Regions from separate parts of the Nonomuraea sp. NPDC026600 genome, predicted to be linked through region 3. Evidence: riboswitches for the same ligand, from Rfam matches in the RefSeq annotation. Region 3 holds a riboswitch; each other region holds the start of a gene.
What was found. Region 3 has a riboswitch for cobalamin ahead of cobN (cobaltochelatase subunit CobN). Riboswitches for the same ligand answer to the same signal wherever they lie in the genome.

Region 1 (5,695 bases), 350 kb from region 3:
CTGCCCGAGCTGCGCAAGAGGGGCGTCACCGAGGAACAGATCCACCAGATGCTCGTCGACAACCCACGGAGGATCTTCTCGTGAGCATGGGCATGATCGAGGACTTCGACGTCGGCTCGGACTGGCACGTCGCCTCGCCGTACGAGTTCCTCGCCGGGCTGCGCCGGGACCGGCCGGTGTTCCACAGCGAGCACCTCGGCGCCTACGTGCTGACCCGGCACGCAGACGTGCGCGCGGCGTACGGCGACCCGAGGCGGTTCTCCTCGGAGGGTTCGCTGACCATCTCCCGCAGCATCACCCGCGAGACACGCGACAAGCTGGGCGAGCACGGCTCGTTCCTGTCGAGCTTCGTGGCCAACGTCGATCCGCCCGACCACACCAGGCTGCGGCGCTCGGTGTCGAAGGCGTTCACGCCACGGGCGGTCTCGGCCATGGAGCAGCACTTCCGGCAGCTCAACGAGGACCTGCTCGACCGTGTGGCGCCGAGGGGCGAGGCCGACTTCGTCTCCGAGATCGGGCACGAGCCGTCGATCAAGCTGACCGCCCGGTTCATCGGGGTGCCGGAGGCTGACGAGGGGTTCGTGCAGGCGCACGTGAAGGACTGGTTCCAGCTCTTCCTGTCGCCGCAGCCGCCTGAGCGGCAGCTCGAACTCGCCGACAGTTTCCTGGCCTATCTGGATTACGTGGATCGGCTGGTCGCGTCCCGGGCCAAGGAGCCGCGCGACGACTTCACCTCGCTCATGACCTCGCTGATCGGCTCCGAGCTCAGCCACCGCGAGGTGGTGGAGCTGATCTCCACGATCCTGCTCGGCGGCAACGACACCGTGCCGAACCAGCTCGCCAACAGCGTCCTGCGCCTGCTGCGCGAGGACGCCTGGCCGGTCCCGCCGCCGCTGATCCAGAACGCGGTCGAGGAGTGCATGCGCATCGACGGCGCGGCTCTCGGATCGTTCCGGTACGCCACAACGGATATTTCGCTACATGACGTGATAATTCCGGAAAAGTCGTTGGTGCTGCTCTCCATCGACTCCGCCGCCCACGACGAGAGCGTCTTCCCCGACCCGGAGCGGTTCGTCATCGACCGGCCCAACGCCGACGCCCACATGGTGTTCGGCTACGGCATCCACTTCTGCGTGGGCGCCGCGCTCGGCCGGCTGCAACTCCGCACCGCGCTCGACGTGCTCGGCCGCCGCCTGCCCGACCTCAGGCTCGCGGACGAGCCCATCGTCTACCGCAAGTCGATCGTGGGACGGGGACTGACGGCCCTGCGGGTGACGTGGTGAGTGCCGCGCCGGGCCGGTTCGACGGGCAGGTCGCCCTGGTGACGGGCGCGGGTTCGGGCATCGGCGCGGCGTGCGCGTCGCGCCTGGCCGCCGAGGGCGCCTGCGTGGGCGTTCTGGACGTGCACGCGGCCGGCGCCAAGTCGGTCGCCACCGCCATCCGCGCCAGGGGCGGCACGGCCACGGCGCTCACCTGCGACGTGTCGGACGAGAAGCAGGTGGCCGGGGCGGTCGTCGACCTGATCGCCTCGTTCGGCCGCCTGGACGTCGTCCACTCCAACGCGGCCGCGCTCGGCCCCGGCACCTACGGCCGCGACCAGGACCTCGAAGACCTCGACGTGGCCGTCTGGGACCGCACGATGGCGGTGAACCTGCGGGGTGCCCTGCTCATGGTCAAGCACGCGGCCCCCGCGATGTCCGACGGCGGCGCCTTCGTCCTCACCTCGTCGGTCTCGGGCCTGCTGGGCGACGTGGCGCACGTCGCCTACGGCACCTCCAAGGCGGCGCTGACCGGGTTCATCCGCTACGTGGCCACCAAGTACGGCTCGCGCGGCATCCGCTGCAACGCCGTCGCCCCCGCCCTGGTCCTGACCGACGCGGCCGCGCAGGCCCTCGGCCGGGACCGGCTGGCCGACAAGGCGGCCGAGCGCCTGCTGCCCTGGGCCTGCACCCCGGAGGACGTGGCCGACCTCGTCGCCTTCCTCGCCTCGGGCGAGTCGCGGTGCATCACGGGACAGACCATCGTCATCGACTCCGGAACCCTCGCCCATCGCCCCGAGCACGCCCTGCGCCAATGGCGCGACGCCGCTGAATCACTCTAGGGTGCTTGAAGCGGATCAAAAGGGGGCGGAATGGAGCCGGTGTCGGTCGGGTTGATCGGAGCGGGGCCGTGGGCGGAGCGCGCGCACGCGCCGATGCTGGTCAAGAGCCCGTATCTCCGTTTTGCCGGGGTATGGGCGCGCCGTCCGGAGGCCGCCGCCGGGCTGGGGGCGCCGGTGTTCGAGCGGGTCGAGGAGCTGTTCGACGCGTGCGAGGCCGTGGCGTTCTGCGTGCCGCCGGCCGTACAGGCCGAACTGGGGGTGCGCGCGGCGCGGGCCGGGAAGGCGCTGTTGCTGGAGAAGCCGCTCGCCGACTCGCTGGAGAACGCGCGGCGCCTCGCGGACGCCGTGCGCGAGGCCGGAGTGGCCTCGCAACTGGTCCTCACCATGCGCTATACCTCGCAGGTCAGGGCGTTCCTGGCACGCTGCGCCGGCATCGAGGCGTTCGGCGGCCACGCCGCGAACATCTCCAACGTCCTGCTGGGCGGCCACCCCTTCGGCACCCCGTGGCGGCTCGAACGCGGCGCGCTCCTGGACGTCGGGCCGCACGTGATCGACCTGCTCGACGCCGCGCTCGGCCCGGTGACCGGCGTCCGCGCGCACGGGAACTCGCTCGGCTGGACCGGCCTGCTGCTCGACCACGAGGGCGGCGCGGTCAGCGAGGCGTCGCTGTGCATGGCCGCCGCCGGCGACCTGCCGCCGTCGAGCATCGCGGTGTACGGCAGAACGGGCAACGCGGTGCTGCTGCCCGGTGACGACGATCCGTTCGTGACCATCGCCGAGGAGTTCGCGCGGACCGTACGCGAGGGAGGCGGGCACCCGCTGGACGCGGCCCACGGGCTCCGGCTGCAGCGGATCATCGCCGAGGCGGAGACTCAGTTGGGGACCCCTTGACTTAGCGTCCAACTGGAGCATTGATAGCGTCTGTCCGACGCGCAGAGTTGCAGCGAAGTCCGGTGCGAGTCCGGCGCTGTCCCGCAACTGTCATAGCCAGGTCGCCTGCCTCCGCGCTGACGTCATCAACCCTCGTGGAAAAGGGTGATCCGTCGCTCTCAGCGGGTCTCTCGGTTCCGACAGTGTGAAAGGACTTCTCGTGAGGCCCGTACGCACGGCCTTCGCGGGCGCGCTGCTGGGAACGCTCGTTCTGACCGGATGCGGCCAGAACAGCACTACCACCACCCCGTCACCCGCGAGCTCAGCCACCTCCGCCGGCTCGACGAGCTCCACCGCCTACCCCGTGACGGTCGAGGCGGCCAACGGCAAGGTCGCCATCGCCAAGAAGCCGGAGCGGATCGTCTCGCTCTCCGCCAGCCACACCGAGACGCTCTTCGCCATCGGCGCGGGCCCCCAGGTCATCGCGGTGGACGACCAGTCCAACTACCCGGCCGGCGTCCCCAAGACCGACCTGTCCGGCTTCAAGCCGAACGTCGAGGCCATCGTCGCCCAGAAGCCCGACCTGGTCATCGTCTCCAACGACATCGACAAGATCGTCGCCGAGCTGGGCAAGCTGAACGTGCCGGTCCTCCTGGAACCGGCCGCCACCAAGCTCGACGAGGCCTACGACGAGATCACCGACCTCGGCGCCGCCACCGGCAACACCGACAAGGCCGGACAAGTCGTGACAGACATGAAGGCGGCCCTGGACAAGCTCGCGGCGAACGCCCCAAAGGACAAGAAGCTCACCTACTACCACGAACTCGACCAGACCCCCTACGCGGCGACGTCGAGCACGTTCATCGGGCAGATCTACGGCATGTTCGGCCTCACCAACATCGCCGACAAGGCGCCGGACCCGGCGGGCGGCTATCCCAAGCTGTCGGCGGAGTTCGTCGCCCAGGCCGACCCCGACCTGATCTTCCTGGCGGACGTGAAGTGCTGCCAGCAGAGCAAGGACACGCTGGCCAAGCGGCCCGGCTGGAAGGGACTGTCGGCCGTCAAGGGCGACCAGGTGATCCAGCTCGACGACGACATCGCCTCGCGCTGGGGCCCGCGCGTCGTCGACCTGGCCCAGACCATCAGTGACGCGGTCGGCAAGGCGGCCACCCGCTAGTGAGGTCCAGCCCGATGTGGACGGCGGGTGCGCTGGGCGTGCTCGCGGTCTCCATGGTCGCCGGGCTGCTCGGCGGGGCCGCCGACATCTCGCCGTGGCAGGTGGTGCTCCAGGCGGTCGACTGGCTGCCGTACGTGCACGTGGACTCGGGGCTGGCGCCCGTGGAGCAGGGGCTGCTGTTCGAGCTGCGGCTGCCCAGGGTGCTGGTGGCGGCCGTGGTCGGCGGGCTGCTGGCCATCGCGGGGGCCGGTTACCAGGGGGTGTTCCGCAACCCGCTGGCCGACCCCTACCTGCTCGGCGCCGCCGCCGGAGCCGGGCTGACCACCACCGTGGTCATCGTGCTGGTGCCGACCCCCGTGGTCGGCATCCCAGTGGCCGCCTTCGTGGGGGCCGTTGGTGGGGTGTTCCTGGCGTACGTGCTCGGGAACACCGCCGGGCGCGCGGGCGGCACCGCCACGCTGGTGCTCGCCGGGGTGGCCGTCACCTCGTTCCTCACCGCGATCCAGACGTTCATCCAGCAGTTCAAGGTCGAGGAACTGCAGCGCATCTACTCCTGGATCCTGGGCGACGTGGGCGGCGGGTGGGACCAGTTCTGGCTGGTGCTGCCGTACGCCGTCGTCTCTTCGGTGCTGCTGCTCGCGCACGGGCGGATGCTCGACGTGCTGTCGGTGGGGGACGAGGAGGCCAGCAGCCTGGGCGTGCGGGCCGGTCGGGTACGGCTGGCGGTCCTGCTGGCCGCGTCCCTGGCCACTGCGGCGGCCGTGGCGGTGAGCGGTCTCATCGGGTTCGTCGGCATTGTCATCCCGCACGTGGTCCGGCGGCTGGCGGGCGGCTCGTACCGGATCGTGCTGCCGCTGTCGCTGATCGGCGGCGCCGCCTTCCTCGTGCTCGCCGACCTGATCGCGCGCACCGTCATCGCCCCCGCCGAGCTGCCCATCGGGGTGGTCACCATGTTCGTCGGCGCGCCGTTCTTCGTGGCCATCCTGCGCATGACCCGGCAGACCGCCACATGACCGGCACCACTGAGCCGGCAGCGGCCCGGCCTGCTCGGATGATCGAGACCAGCGCTCTCTCGGTGCGGCTCGGCGAGCGGGAGGTGCTCACCGACGTCGATCTCGCGGTACGGCGCGGCGAATGGCTGGCGATCATCGGCCCGAACGGCGCCGGAAAGTCCACCCTGCTCAAGGCCGTCATGGGCGTCGTCGCCCACCGGGGCGACGTCACGGTCGGCGGCCGGGCCGCGAGCACCCTCAGGCCGAGGGACAGGGCCAGGCTGGTCGCCTACGCGCCCCAGACGCCCTCACTGCCGCCCGACATGACCGTGTACGACTACGCCCTGCTCGGCCGCACCCCGTACATCCCCTACCTCGGCAGGGAGAGCCGCCACGACCGGGAGGTCACCGGGTCCGTGCTCGAACGGCTCGACCTCGCCGAGTTCGCCGAGCGCCGGCTGGGGGAGCTGTCCGGCGGCGAACGGCAGCGCGTGGTCCTGGCCAGAGCGCTGGCCCAGCAGGCGCCCGCGCTCCTGCTCGACGAGCCCACGACCG
Region 2 (5,695 bases), on a different contig from region 3:
ATCCGGCCGCTGTCCCAGGTGAGGATGGCCATCGCCTGGGCGTCGCACGCCGGCATGACGTGGTCGGCCACCAGGTCCACCACATCCTGCGCGGTCATCGCCCGTGCCAGGGAGACCGCCAGGTGCAACATGCCGTGTTGCCCGATCACCCGCGGACGCCGGTCGGCATCCTCGACGGGAGCCTCGGACGTGGTGATGGGCGTGATCCGCATGGTGATACCGGGCAGGCTCGGATAGCACTGGAACAACAGCCGCCGCCCGTCGGGGCAGCGGGCGGCGAACTGGGTGGCCCGGTGGCTGACGATCGCGGTCCGGCAGCGGTCTTCATAGATGGGGTCGTCCAGCCAGGGCAGCGCCGTGCCCAGGCGTTGGCCGACCATCTCGGACGCCTTCGCAGCCAGCAACTCCGCGGCCGGCGCCGTGATGAGGGTGATGCGCGCGTGCGTGTCCAGGTGACAGTAGCCCTCGGGCAGGCAGTTGAGACACGCCAGCGCGGTCAGTCCGGCGTACGGCCACGGCCGGTGAGCCTGGATTGGGTCCAAGATCCGGGGCAAGGGCTTGGGGATGATCGGCCGGCCCCGCTCACTCGCCCGGCGAAGCAGGTCGCCCATTCTGGCGCAGGTGTCGTCGATGACGTCGAGCTGACACCGGGTGAGCCCGGACTCGCCTCCCGTAGGCCATCCCAGGACGAACCCGCCCCAGATGGCACCACCGGAGCAGACCGGAGAGGCGGCCATCGCGAAGTGGTACGGCAGCGACAGTGCCGCCGCCGGGAACTCGCGGGCCAGGTCCACCCGATCGCTGAGCCAGGTCAGCCGCCGCTCACGCACCGAGACCGCAACGGGCACGCGATCATTCGTCCTGATCCTGGACCAGGTTCGGGCGATAGCGGCAGGAAGCCCTATCGTCGTCTCCATCTGCAGGAGCTGACGGCTTGCGTCCAGGACATACACGATGCCGAAATGGGCCCCGGCGCTGAACACGGCTTCAATCAGCAGATCGTCCAGGCGAGACGACTCCACCACCGCGCCCTGAATCGAGTCGCTACCCTGCGGTCCTGCCACAGCGCCCCCGGTTGCCGTACCAGAAGTCTGACAAGCGTTCGATCCAGTTCATGCGGCCCAAAGTACGTGCATAGGTCCATTGAGGGCCTAAAGCATACGTTTTGTTTTGGTTGGTGTTGAGAAATGTGTTTGTGAGAAGTTCCGGGGCAAGAGGCTGCCGCCCAGTCTCGGCCTCGTGGGTGAGCCTCGAATCGTGGAGCTGGTTCAACAATCATCTGCCGGACCGCGCACGGTCTTCCAGGTCACTGTCCGGACGTGACCGGGGTAGCATCTGGAAGCCGTTGCCGCCCGGTTGAAGCAGCGGATGGGGGATGCCCGTGTACGAGGCGGCTGTCCTGTCTGTCGCGCTGGACGACGTTCAAGCCGAACGCGACGAGCTCGCCGCCGAGAACAAGCGGCTGCGCGGCGTTCCGGAGCCGGGGGCCTAACCGTCGTATCGCGGCGGGAACTGCGGCTGTTGCATCAGTTGAGTGTCCATTCGCCCTTTTGATCAGCGAAACCGCTGTTCAGCGCGAACTGGAATTTGACCAGCTTCGCCGACTCCGGCACCTCGAACACGATCATGCCCTTGCGAGAATCATCCGCGTTGATCGTCGCGCTGCCGCCGAACGCCTGGCCTTCCCGCACCTCATAGATGGTCGACCGGTACTGCTGGCCCTCGCCGTCGATCAGCATGGCCCCGTTTCCCGGAGCGTCGCTGTACACAGCCTGGCCAACGTTGGCGAGCGTTACCTGAACGGCGACGAACTTGTTGCCGCTCTTCGGCTTCAGGAAGTCCTGTGCCGGCGAGGCGGGGTTCACCAGCTGGTTCACCGTCACGGTCATTTTCAGCCCGGGATCCGTTCCCTGCAGAGTGATCGAGCCGCCGACCGCCGCCGTCGACGGCTCCTTCTTCGCCGCCTCCGCCGTCGCCTCTTCCGTCGGCTGCTTCGACGCTGGCTCGCGGGACGGCAAGACCATGTTCGGCGAGTCGGCCTCAGTGACTACAACATCCCGGCCGGTGTCCCCAAGTACCACGACCAAAGCGGCGCAGCCTCCCAACAGCATCAGGGGAAGGCCAACGGCCAACAGCACGATCAGGCCCACGTTTCGGCGCGGTGGAGGCGGCGGGCTGGTGGGCGGCTGGTAACCGTACCCGTACTGCGGTGGAGGCCCGCCATAGCCATAGGGCTGTTGCGGCCCTGACTGGCCGTACGGATCCTGAGGCTGCTGCGGATAGCCCATTGGCGCGACTCCAGGGAGAGATGGGGACCTGTGAGACGCCCAAGCATCCTCTGGGTTGACCCCTCACGCCTGTCCGGATCTGGACACCCGTAGCAAGGGAGAACCTCTTTGACCGGGAACCTCACGCTCGACGTGTTCGTGGCCGCAGGGATCGTCGCCGCTGGGCTTGGCCTGCTCGCCGTACTCGGTCGCGGCGGTCGCTGGTTGTGGCAGTTCTTCCAGCGCCTGGACAACTTCTCGACAACCTGCGAGGCACGCCTGCCCAGCCCGGGGTGGCGGCGCGCCCCGGCCTCATGGAGCGACTTAAAGCTGGAAGACGGGCTGATCACGGTGGCGCATGAGGTGGCCACCAACGACGGCAGCTCCCTCAAGGACAGCGCGAGCTAGTTCGCGACTACCTAGGCTGGTCATCGTGTTCGTTCAGGTCTCTCCGGATCCCCGTACGGCCCGCTCCCACTGTTCGCGGCGGGTTTTGTCGGGGATGAGGGCGCAGTCGCCGCACTTGCCGCCGCTGGGTAGGCGGTAGTAGAGGCAACAGCTGCGCCGGACGAAGAACGGGTGGCCGGGCGTCGGCTCGGCCAGCTCACCAGTGCCGCGCAGCAATCCGATCTCCAGGAGGTCGCGGCCGAGGCCCACAGCTGCGGCGGCCAGGCCGGGGCTCTGCTGGGCCAAGGTATGGACGGTGCCCGCCAGGGCGGAGACGGCGTTGCCCCACAACAGGCCGGGCGCCAGTTTGACGATGCCGGTGATCGTCGCGGCCAGCGGTTCAAGCTGCTCGCTGACGACCTTGCGATGGAGCAGCGCGGCGACCTTGTCCGGAGCGCGTACATGCCAGCCCGTCAGGCGGTCGGCGCGCAGCGGCAGCGGACCACTGGGAATGGGGCGCCAGCGGAGATTCTCAGGCAGGACGTCGAGCAGCAGGCTGTTCCCGACGACCATACCGAGGGGCGGGGACCACAGGTGGGCGGCCAGACCCTGGAACAGGATGGAGGCGGCGATTCTACGCTCACGGGTGCCGAGCTGGTCCGCCACCTCGTCGATCTTCGCTGCCAGGACGTGAGAGCCGGTGAGCAGGTCCGGAAGCTGGTGCCAGTCGGAGTCATCCGAGCCCGGAAGGAGGAGCTCGAAGTAGCCGCCGATGGCGGTGATGTCGGCGACAGCAGCCGCGAGCGTGCGCTCGTCCGCGGGCTGCAGGCCGGACGGCTCCACCATCTTGGCGGCGGCTGACCCGGCGAACACGGCCACCTCTGGCAGGGGGCGCGGCATGGCGGTCACCGTCCTCTCTTGGGGAGATCCGCCCCAATGTCTTCGAGGAGGCGACCGCGTGAGTCTCCTGGCTCTCGGGTCGACGCTCACCCCGGCCTTCCCACCCGTGGGCAGTGGCCTTTCGCCGGGGATCACTCACCGATCACAGTGGCGGGACCGCGCCGGAATCACACCGGCTTCCTCGTTCCGCGCTCGCCAACGCTGACCATGCTCGCACACCACCCATCAACGACAAAGCGCGCGCCATCCATCAGACCCGATGCGCTTCCCCAGCTTTGACGGGAGCGCCGGCGTGCACACCGTGGAGCACCTGGGCAAGGACCTCCACCCCTCGTACCACGCGCGGCCCGGGCCTGTTGAAGTACGCCGGACCGTCCAGCACCCACACCTGGCCCGCGCGGACCGCCGGTAGGTCGGCCCAGCCCGGGTGCCGAGTCAGCAGGCGCCACTCCGCTCGCGTTCGCTCGGGAGGAAAGCCGCAGGGCATCAGCAGGATCACCTCGGGTTGGGAGGCCCGCACCCTCTCCCAGTCGATGGCGGTGGTGTGTTCGCCCGCTTCGGCCAGCAGCGGCTCACCGCCCGCTGCCCGGATCTGCTCGGGGACCCAGTGGCCGGCGGGCCAGAGCGGATCCAGCCACTCGATCGCCGCCACCCGTGGCCTCGGCCGGTCCGCGACCGTGGACCGCACTGCCGCGAGCTTGTCTTCCAGCTCGGCGACCCGCTGGGACGCCGCGTGCGCCACTCCAAGCGCCTTGCCGAGGTGTTCGATGGAGCGCAGCACCTCAGGAAGCGTGCGCGGTTCGAGACTGATCACCCGTGGGCCGGAGTCGAGCAGCCGCACCGCCCGCGACACCCCCGTGTAGGAGACCGCGCACACCTCACACAGGTCCTGCGTCAGCACCACATCGGGGGCCAGGTCCGCCAGGCGTTCGACGTCGAGCGTGTACAGCGACGAACCCTGGTGGGCGGCACCGCCCACCGCATCGGAGATCTCCCTGCTGCTCATCCGATCCGCGGCGAACTCGGCCGCCGTGACCACCGGCACCGCCTCCACCACCGCGGGCGGCCAGTCGCACTCATGCGTCCGTCCGACCAGGTCACCACCCAGCCCGAGCACCGCCACGATGTCGGTGGCGGCGGGCAACAACGACACGATGCGCATATCGCGACCCTAGCCGCGCTCCACGCTCGCCTCGCCTGACTCCTGCTCGACGCGCCTGGCTCGGATCCAGGGAACGCTCCGCCCCAGAGTCGAAGTCAGCCGGGCGAGCATCCAGCCCTCCCGACGGCGGTCGGCCAGCGATGTCCGCCTCGCCGTCGTGGTAGTCCTGGCGATCGTCAATGCCCGGCCAGTTGGGTGGCGAGTAGCCGGGTGTAGGCGCCCGGGTGGCCGAGGAGTTCGGCGTGGGTGCCGGTTTCGGCGATGTGGCCGTCGTCGAGGACGACGATGTGGTCGGCGGTGCGGATGGTGGACAGACGGTGGGCGATGACCAGGGTGGTGCGGTCGCGCCGTGCTGCGGACATGGCGGCGGCGACCTCCTGCTCGCTTTCTGCGTCGAGGTTGGAAACGGCCTCGTCCATGATGAGGATGGGGGCGTCCTTGAGCAGGGTGCGGGCGATGGCGATGCGCTGGCGCTGGCCGCCGGACAGGCGGGCGCCGAGTTCGCCGGGCAGGGTGTCGTAGCTGTCGGGCAGGCCGGTGATGAACTCGTGGGCGTGGGCGGCGCGGGCGGCGGCCTCGACCTCCTCGTGGGTGGCGTCGGGGCGGCCGAGGCGGATGTTGTCGCGTAGCGGGATGTTGAACAGGTAGACGTCCTGGGGGATGAGGGTGATCATCCGGCGTAGGTCTTCTTGGGGGAAGTCGCGGATGTCGTGGCCGCCGATGGTGATCGTGCCTGCGGTGACGTCCCACAGGCGCATCAGGAGGTTGGCGCAGGTGGATTTGCCGGCGCCGGAGTGGCCGACCAGGGCGATGGACTGGCCTGGGGCGATGTCGAAGGTGGCGCCGGTGATCGCTTCGGGGAGGTCGGGGCCGTAGCGGAAGCGGACGTCGTCGAAGCGTACGCGCGGCTCGATGGGGCCCGGGGGTGGCGCCTGCACGCGGTCTGTGACGGGCGCTGGGGTGTTGAGGATGGTCATGA
Region 3 (5,695 bases):
GCCGCCTGGCTGGTCGCCGAGGGAGTCGACGCGGTGGTGGACGCCACTCATCCGTTCGCGGCGCGGATGACCGCCTCGGCGGCCGTCGCGTCGGCGAGCACGGGTGTGCCGCTGCTGGTCCTGCGCCGGCCGGGCTGGCAGGAGGGGCCGGGCGACGCCTGGCAGCGGGTCGGCTCCCTGGGGGACGCCGCCGACCTCCTGACCGAGCCTGTGCGGGTGTTTCTCACCACTGGGCGCCGGAGCCTGCCGGTCTTCAGCGGGCTCGCCGGGGTGTGGCTGCTGGCCAGGTCGGTCGATCCGCCTGAGCCGCCCGTCCCCGCCAACGTGTACGTGCTGCTCGACCGTGGGCCGTACACGGTCGAGGGCGAACTCGCGCTCATCCGCGAACACCGCCTCGACGTGCTGGTCACCAAGGACAGCGGTGGTCAGCTGACCACCGCCAAGCTCACCGCGGCCCGGCGGCTCGGGCTACCCGTGATCATGGTGAACCGGCCGCCGCTGCCCGAGGGTGTCCGGCTGGTGGACACCGTGGCGGCGGCCGTGGAGTGGGTTCACGGGTAGCGGCGCGGGGTGTAGACGGTTCCGCTCTTCGTCACGCGGGTGGTCGAGGAGCCGACGATCAGCAGGCAGCGCATGTCCACGCGCGCGGGATCCAGTTCGCCGAGCGTGGTGACGGTGACGCTCTCGTGCGCGCCGCCGACGTCGCGGCCGACCACCACGGGGGTGGCCGCGTCGCGGTGCTCCAGCAGCACGTCACGGGCGGCGGCGAGCTGCCAGGTACGGCTGCGCGAGGCCGGGTTGTACAGCGCCAGCACCAGATCGGCCCGGGCCGCGGCGGCCAGCCGCTCGGCCACCACCTCCCACGGCTTGAGCAGGTCCGACAGCGACAGCACGCAGTAGTCGTGGCCCAGCGGCGCGCCCACCCGGCTCGCCACGGCCTGCGCGGCGGTCAGCCCGGGCACCACGCGTACGGGCACGTCGGGGAAGTCCGCCGCCGCCTCCAGCACGGCGCTGGCCATCGCGAACACGCCGGGATCGCCGGAGGAGACCACCGCCACCCGCGCCCCTTCGCGCGCCAGATCCAGCGCGTGCCTGGCCCGCTCGGCCTCGACCCGGTTGTCGGTGCGGTGGCGGCGCTGGCGCGGGTTGGGCGCCACCCGGTCCACGTACGGGCCGTACCCGACCAGGTCGGTGGCCGCCGCCAGTGCCTCCTGCGCTTCCGGCGTCAACCACGGCCGTCCGGCGGGGCCGAGCCCCACCACGGTGACCTCGCCGGCGACCTCGGCCGGCGCGGGCGTGGGGACGAAGGTCCGTTCGGCCGGGCTGGTGAGCAGGGCCAGCGAGAAGTACGGCACGTCACTGGGGTCCACGTCCTTGAGCGGCGCCACTCGCTCGGCCCCCATGGTGGCGCGCTCGACGTACCAGGCGTCGTCCAGCCGCCCGGCCTCGGCCAGCGCGTCGCGTACCTTCCCGAACGTCCTGCCCAGCTTGAGCACCGCGGCCGAGTCGGTGGCGCGCAACCGCTCGGCCAGCGCCTCGGCGGGCAGCGTGCCGGGCAGCACGGTGAGCACCTCGTCGCGTTCCACCAGCGGGCGGCCCAGCACGGCGGAAGCCGCGCTGACCGAAGTGACGCCGGGCACCACCTCGGTCGGGTAGCGGTGGGCGAGCCGCTTGTGCAGGTGCATGTAGGAGCCGTAGAACAGCGGGTCGCCCTCGGCCAGCACGACCACGGTCCTGCCCGCGTCCAGATGCGTGGCCAGCCTGGCGGCGCAGTCGGCGTAGAAGTCGTCGAGCGCGCCCTGGTATCCGCCCGGATGGTCGGTGGTCTCCGTGGTCAGCGGGTAGAGCAGCAGTTCCTCGATCTGCCCTTCCCTCATGTACGGCAGCGCGATGGAGCGGGCGATGCTGCGGCCGTGCCTGGCGGCGTGATAAGCGATCACCTCGGCCTCGCCGATCAGCCTGGCCGTCTTCACCGTGACCAGTTCCGGGTCGCCGGGACCGAGGCCCACCCCGTACAGCCGTCCGGTCATCGTGATCACTCCGCTTCGCTCGCGATGGCGTTGACCGCCGCCGCCGTCATCGCACTGCCGCCGCGACGGCCGTGCACCACCAGGTATTCGAGGCCGCTGTCGGCCAGCGCCCGCTTGGACTCGGCCGCGCCGATGAAACCCACAGGGATGCCGAGCACCGCCGCGGGTGTGCCCGCTCCTTCCGCGACCAGTTCGAGCAGCCGGAACAGGGCCGTCGGCGCGTTGCCGATGGCCACCACGGCGCCGTCGAGCCGGTCACGCCAGAGTTCGAGCGCCGCGGCGCTGCGGGTGGTGCCGAGCCGTTCGGCCAGCTCGGCCACGCCCGGAGCGCCGAGGGTGCACAGCACCTCGTTGCCCGCGGGCAGCCTGCGCCTGGTCACGCCGGAGGCGACCATCATGGCGTCGCAGAGCACCGGAGCACCGTGGCGCAGCGCCGCACGGGCCCGCGTGACGGCCGACGGTGACCAGTCCACGTCGTTCACCAGGTCGGTCATGCCGCAGGCGTGGATCATCCGCACCACCACCTGGGCCACCTCGGGCGGGATCCCGGTGAGGTCCGTCTCGGCGCGGATGGTGGCGAACGACCGTCGGTAGATCTCGGCGCCGTCTCGGATGTAGTCGGTCACTGCTGCCTTTCCTGGTATCCGTCGGCTGTGGCGACCATCTGAACGACCGGCCCTCGGGGCAGCCCACAGCGCCGCTCGCAGCCGGCCCAGTGCACGGGCACGGCCATGGGACCATCGCGGCCCGCCACCCAGCGCCGCGCGTCTTCCCGCACATCGGCCAGCGATTTGGCGCAGCCGGGGCGGCCGGTGCACGCGGTCACGCCCACCCAGGGGGACGCCGGATCGGTCACCAGCCCGGCCACGTCGAGCAGCCGCGCCACGCGGCCGGCGTCGGCGCGGGACAGGTCGAGGAACACCACGGTCCGCCACGGCGTCAGCCGCACGGCGACGCCGGGCTCGGCGGTGGCGATTGCGCGGGCCTGGACGGCGGTCAACCGGCCGAGCGGGACCACCGCCTCCAGCGTCACGTGGCCGTCCCGCTGCTCGGCGAGCCCCGCGCGCCGTGCCTCCTGGGCGGATGGCGGGCCGTCGATTGCGACGCCGCCCAGCCGGGCGGCGATTCTGGCGGCGCCGTCCGCCAACTCCCCGATCCGCCACGCGGTGCGGTCACGCTGGGCCTCGTCATCGCGCGCAGGGGTGGTCTCCCGTTCGTCGAGGAACGCCTCGGCTGCGGCGATCATGTAGGACACCGCCGTCTCCCCACGTACGGAGAGTCCGGCGTCGCTGCCCGCCAGCAGCAGCCGGGCGGTGCCCCCCGCGCAGGCCGCGAACGTGACATCCGCGCCGAGCCCCACCACGTCGCCGCTCCCGTCGTCCAGCGCGAACAGGAACCGACCCGGCAGCCCGGCCAGACGGGGACATGCGCACAGCGCCCGGTCCAGCGCCTCCACCAGCGGCTGCGTGTCGAGCAGGCCCGCCGGTCCGCGTCCGCTCAGGGGTGAGGCGACGATGTTGCGCACCCGCTCGTGCGCGGCCGACGGCAGCAACCCGGCGGCGGCGATCCGCTCGGCGAAGGCGGTGGCCGAACGCAGGCCGCGCACCTGGACGTTCGCCCGGGAGGTCAGCTCGATCACCCCTGAGCCCAGGTCGGTGGCGCAGGCGGCCAGCTCGCGAAGCTGGGCGGCCGACACCGCGCCGCCGGGCAGGCGGACCCGGGCGAGCGGGCCGTCGGCGGCCTCGTGCACCTGTAGCGCCCCCGGACAGGCGTCGGGGCGCACACGTCCGGAAAAGTCGGCTATGGACACGAAGAGGATGGTAACGCCAGTTTCTTGCGGTGGTTGCCCCTGCCGTGGTCTGATCGGGAGGCGATAGCAATGGGAGGAAGCCGGTGCGAAACCGGCGCGGTCCCGCCACTGTGACCGGGGAGCGAACCCCACGAAGGCCACTGTCCGGCAACGGATGGGAAGGCCGGGGTGAGCGCTGATCCGGGAGCCAGGAGACTCCTGCCGTCGTGACACCCACGACCGGGGCGAGGACCCCGAGGGAGGATTGCGCCGTGCTCGGCGACAGCCATACCGTCCTGCTGCTCTCGACTTCCGACACCGACCTGCTGAGCGCTCGTGCCGGCGGTGCCGCCTACCGCCTGGGCAACCCCGCCAGGCTGGCGGCCGATGACCTGCCCGCCCTGCTGGAGGGCGTCGACCTGGTCGTGGTACGACTGCTGGGCGGGCGCCGGGCCTGGGCCGAAGGGCTTGACCACCTGCTGGCCGGACCACGCCCGGTGGTGGTGCTCGGCGGCGAGCAGGCCCCCGACGCCGAGCTGATGGAGCTGTCCACGGTCAGCGGCGGCGTCTGCGCGGAGGCGCACGCGTACCTGGCGCACGGTGGGCCCGCCAACCTCACCGAGATGCACGCCTTCCTGTCCGACACCGTTCTGCTGACCGGCCGCGGGTTCGCCCGGCCCGAGCCCACGCCCACCTGGGGCCGCCTGGAGCGCGTCGCGCGGGGGGAGAGCGGGCCGGTGATCGGCGTGCTCTACTACCGGGCGCATCATGTGGCGGGCAACACCGCGTTCGTCGAGACCCTGTGCCAGGCCGTCGAGGACGCGGGCGGTCGGGCGCTGCCTGTCTTCTGCTCCTCCCTCCGCACCGCGGAGGCCGGCCTGCTCGACATCCTGCGCACCGCCGACGCGCTGGTGGTGACCGTACTGGCCGCGGGCGGCTCCCGCCCGGCCACCGCGGGCGCCGGCGGCGACGACGAGGCGTGGGACGTGGGCGCGCTGGCCGAGCTGGACGTGCCGATCCTGCAGGGGCTCTGCCTGACGACCAGCAGGCAGGCGTGGGCGGAGAACGACGACGGTCTCTCCCCGCTCGACGCCGCCTCCCAGGTGGCGATCCCCGAGTTCGACGGCCGGATCATCACGGTGCCGTTCTCGTTCAAGGAGATCGACGAGGACGGGCTGACGGTCTACGTCGCCGACGCCGAGCGGGCCGCCCGGGTCGCCGGTCTCGCCGTACGGCACGGCCTGCTCAGGCACACCCCGCCCGCCGAGCGTCACCTGGTCGTGATGCTGTCGGCCTACCCGACCAAGCACTCCAGAGTCGGCAACGCGGTCGGCCTGGACACCCCCGCCAGCACGGTGAGGCTGCTCGCCAGACTCGCCGAGGCCGGCTACGACCTGGGCGACGGCTTTCCCGGCGTGGCCGAGCAGGACGGTGACGCGCTGATCCACGCGCTGATCGCCGCGGGCGGCCAGGACCAGGACTGGCTGACCGAGGAGCATCTCGCGGGCAACCCCGTGCGCATCTCCGCGGAGTCTTACGGGCAGTGGTACGCCACGCTCCCCGGCGACCTGCGCGCGGACATGGAACGCCATTGGGGCCCGCCGCCGGGCGCGCTGTTCGTGCACGAGGGCGACATCGTGCTGGCCGCGCTGCGGGCGGGCAACGTGGTGGTGATGGTGCAACCGCCGCGCGGATTCGGCGAGAACCCGATCGCCATCTACCACGACCCCGATCTGCCGCCGAGCCACCACTACCTGGCCGCCTACCGCTGGCTGTCGAAGGAGTTCGGCGCGCACGCGATGGTGCACGTGGGCAAGCACGGCAACCTGGAGTGGCTGCCGGGCAAGTCGGCCGGCATGTCCGCCTCGTGCGCCAC

Region 1: linked by a shared signal. The riboswitch ahead of AB0F17_RS06415 (ABC transporter substrate-binding protein) and the one ahead of cobN (cobaltochelatase subunit CobN) in region 3 are both predicted to bind cobalamin.
Region 2: linked by a shared signal. The riboswitch ahead of AB0F17_RS45415 ((2Fe-2S)-binding protein) and the one ahead of cobN (cobaltochelatase subunit CobN) in region 3 are both predicted to bind cobalamin.

Annotation. Positions count from the first base shown of each region.
Region 1 is NZ_JBEZYD010000002.1:648,185-653,879, forward strand. It holds gene AB0F17_RS06395 (phosphotriesterase-related protein) at 1-84, shown strand, start outside; gene AB0F17_RS06400 (cytochrome P450) at 87-1,283, shown strand; gene AB0F17_RS06405 (SDR family oxidoreductase) at 1,280-2,101, shown strand; gene AB0F17_RS06410 (Gfo/Idh/MocA family oxidoreductase) at 2,132-2,992, shown strand; cobalamin riboswitch at 3,000-3,120, shown strand; gene AB0F17_RS06415 (ABC transporter substrate-binding protein) at 3,192-4,148, shown strand; gene AB0F17_RS06420 (iron ABC transporter permease) at 4,163-5,161, shown strand; gene AB0F17_RS06425 (ABC transporter ATP-binding protein) at 5,158-5,695, shown strand, end outside.
Region 2 is NZ_JBEZYD010000029.1:20,257-25,951, forward strand. It holds gene AB0F17_RS45400 (GAF domain-containing SpoIIE family protein phosphatase) at 1-848, opposite strand, end outside; gene AB0F17_RS45405 (DUF4352 domain-containing protein) at 1,527-2,288, opposite strand; gene AB0F17_RS45410 (hypothetical protein) at 2,397-2,675, shown strand; gene AB0F17_RS45415 ((2Fe-2S)-binding protein) at 2,709-3,554, opposite strand; cobalamin riboswitch at 3,594-3,790, opposite strand; gene AB0F17_RS45420 (cobalamin-binding protein) at 3,805-4,716, opposite strand; gene AB0F17_RS45425 (ATP-binding cassette domain-containing protein) at 4,893-5,695, opposite strand, start outside.
Region 3 is NZ_JBEZYD010000002.1:297,599-303,293, forward strand. It holds gene AB0F17_RS05045 (cobalt-precorrin-6A reductase) at 1-561, shown strand, start outside; gene AB0F17_RS05050 (precorrin-2 C(20)-methyltransferase) at 552-2,030, opposite strand; gene AB0F17_RS05055 (precorrin-8X methylmutase) at 2,036-2,656, opposite strand; gene cobG (precorrin-3B synthase) at 2,653-3,840, opposite strand; cobalamin riboswitch at 3,854-4,061, shown strand; gene cobN (cobaltochelatase subunit CobN) at 4,092-5,695, shown strand, end outside.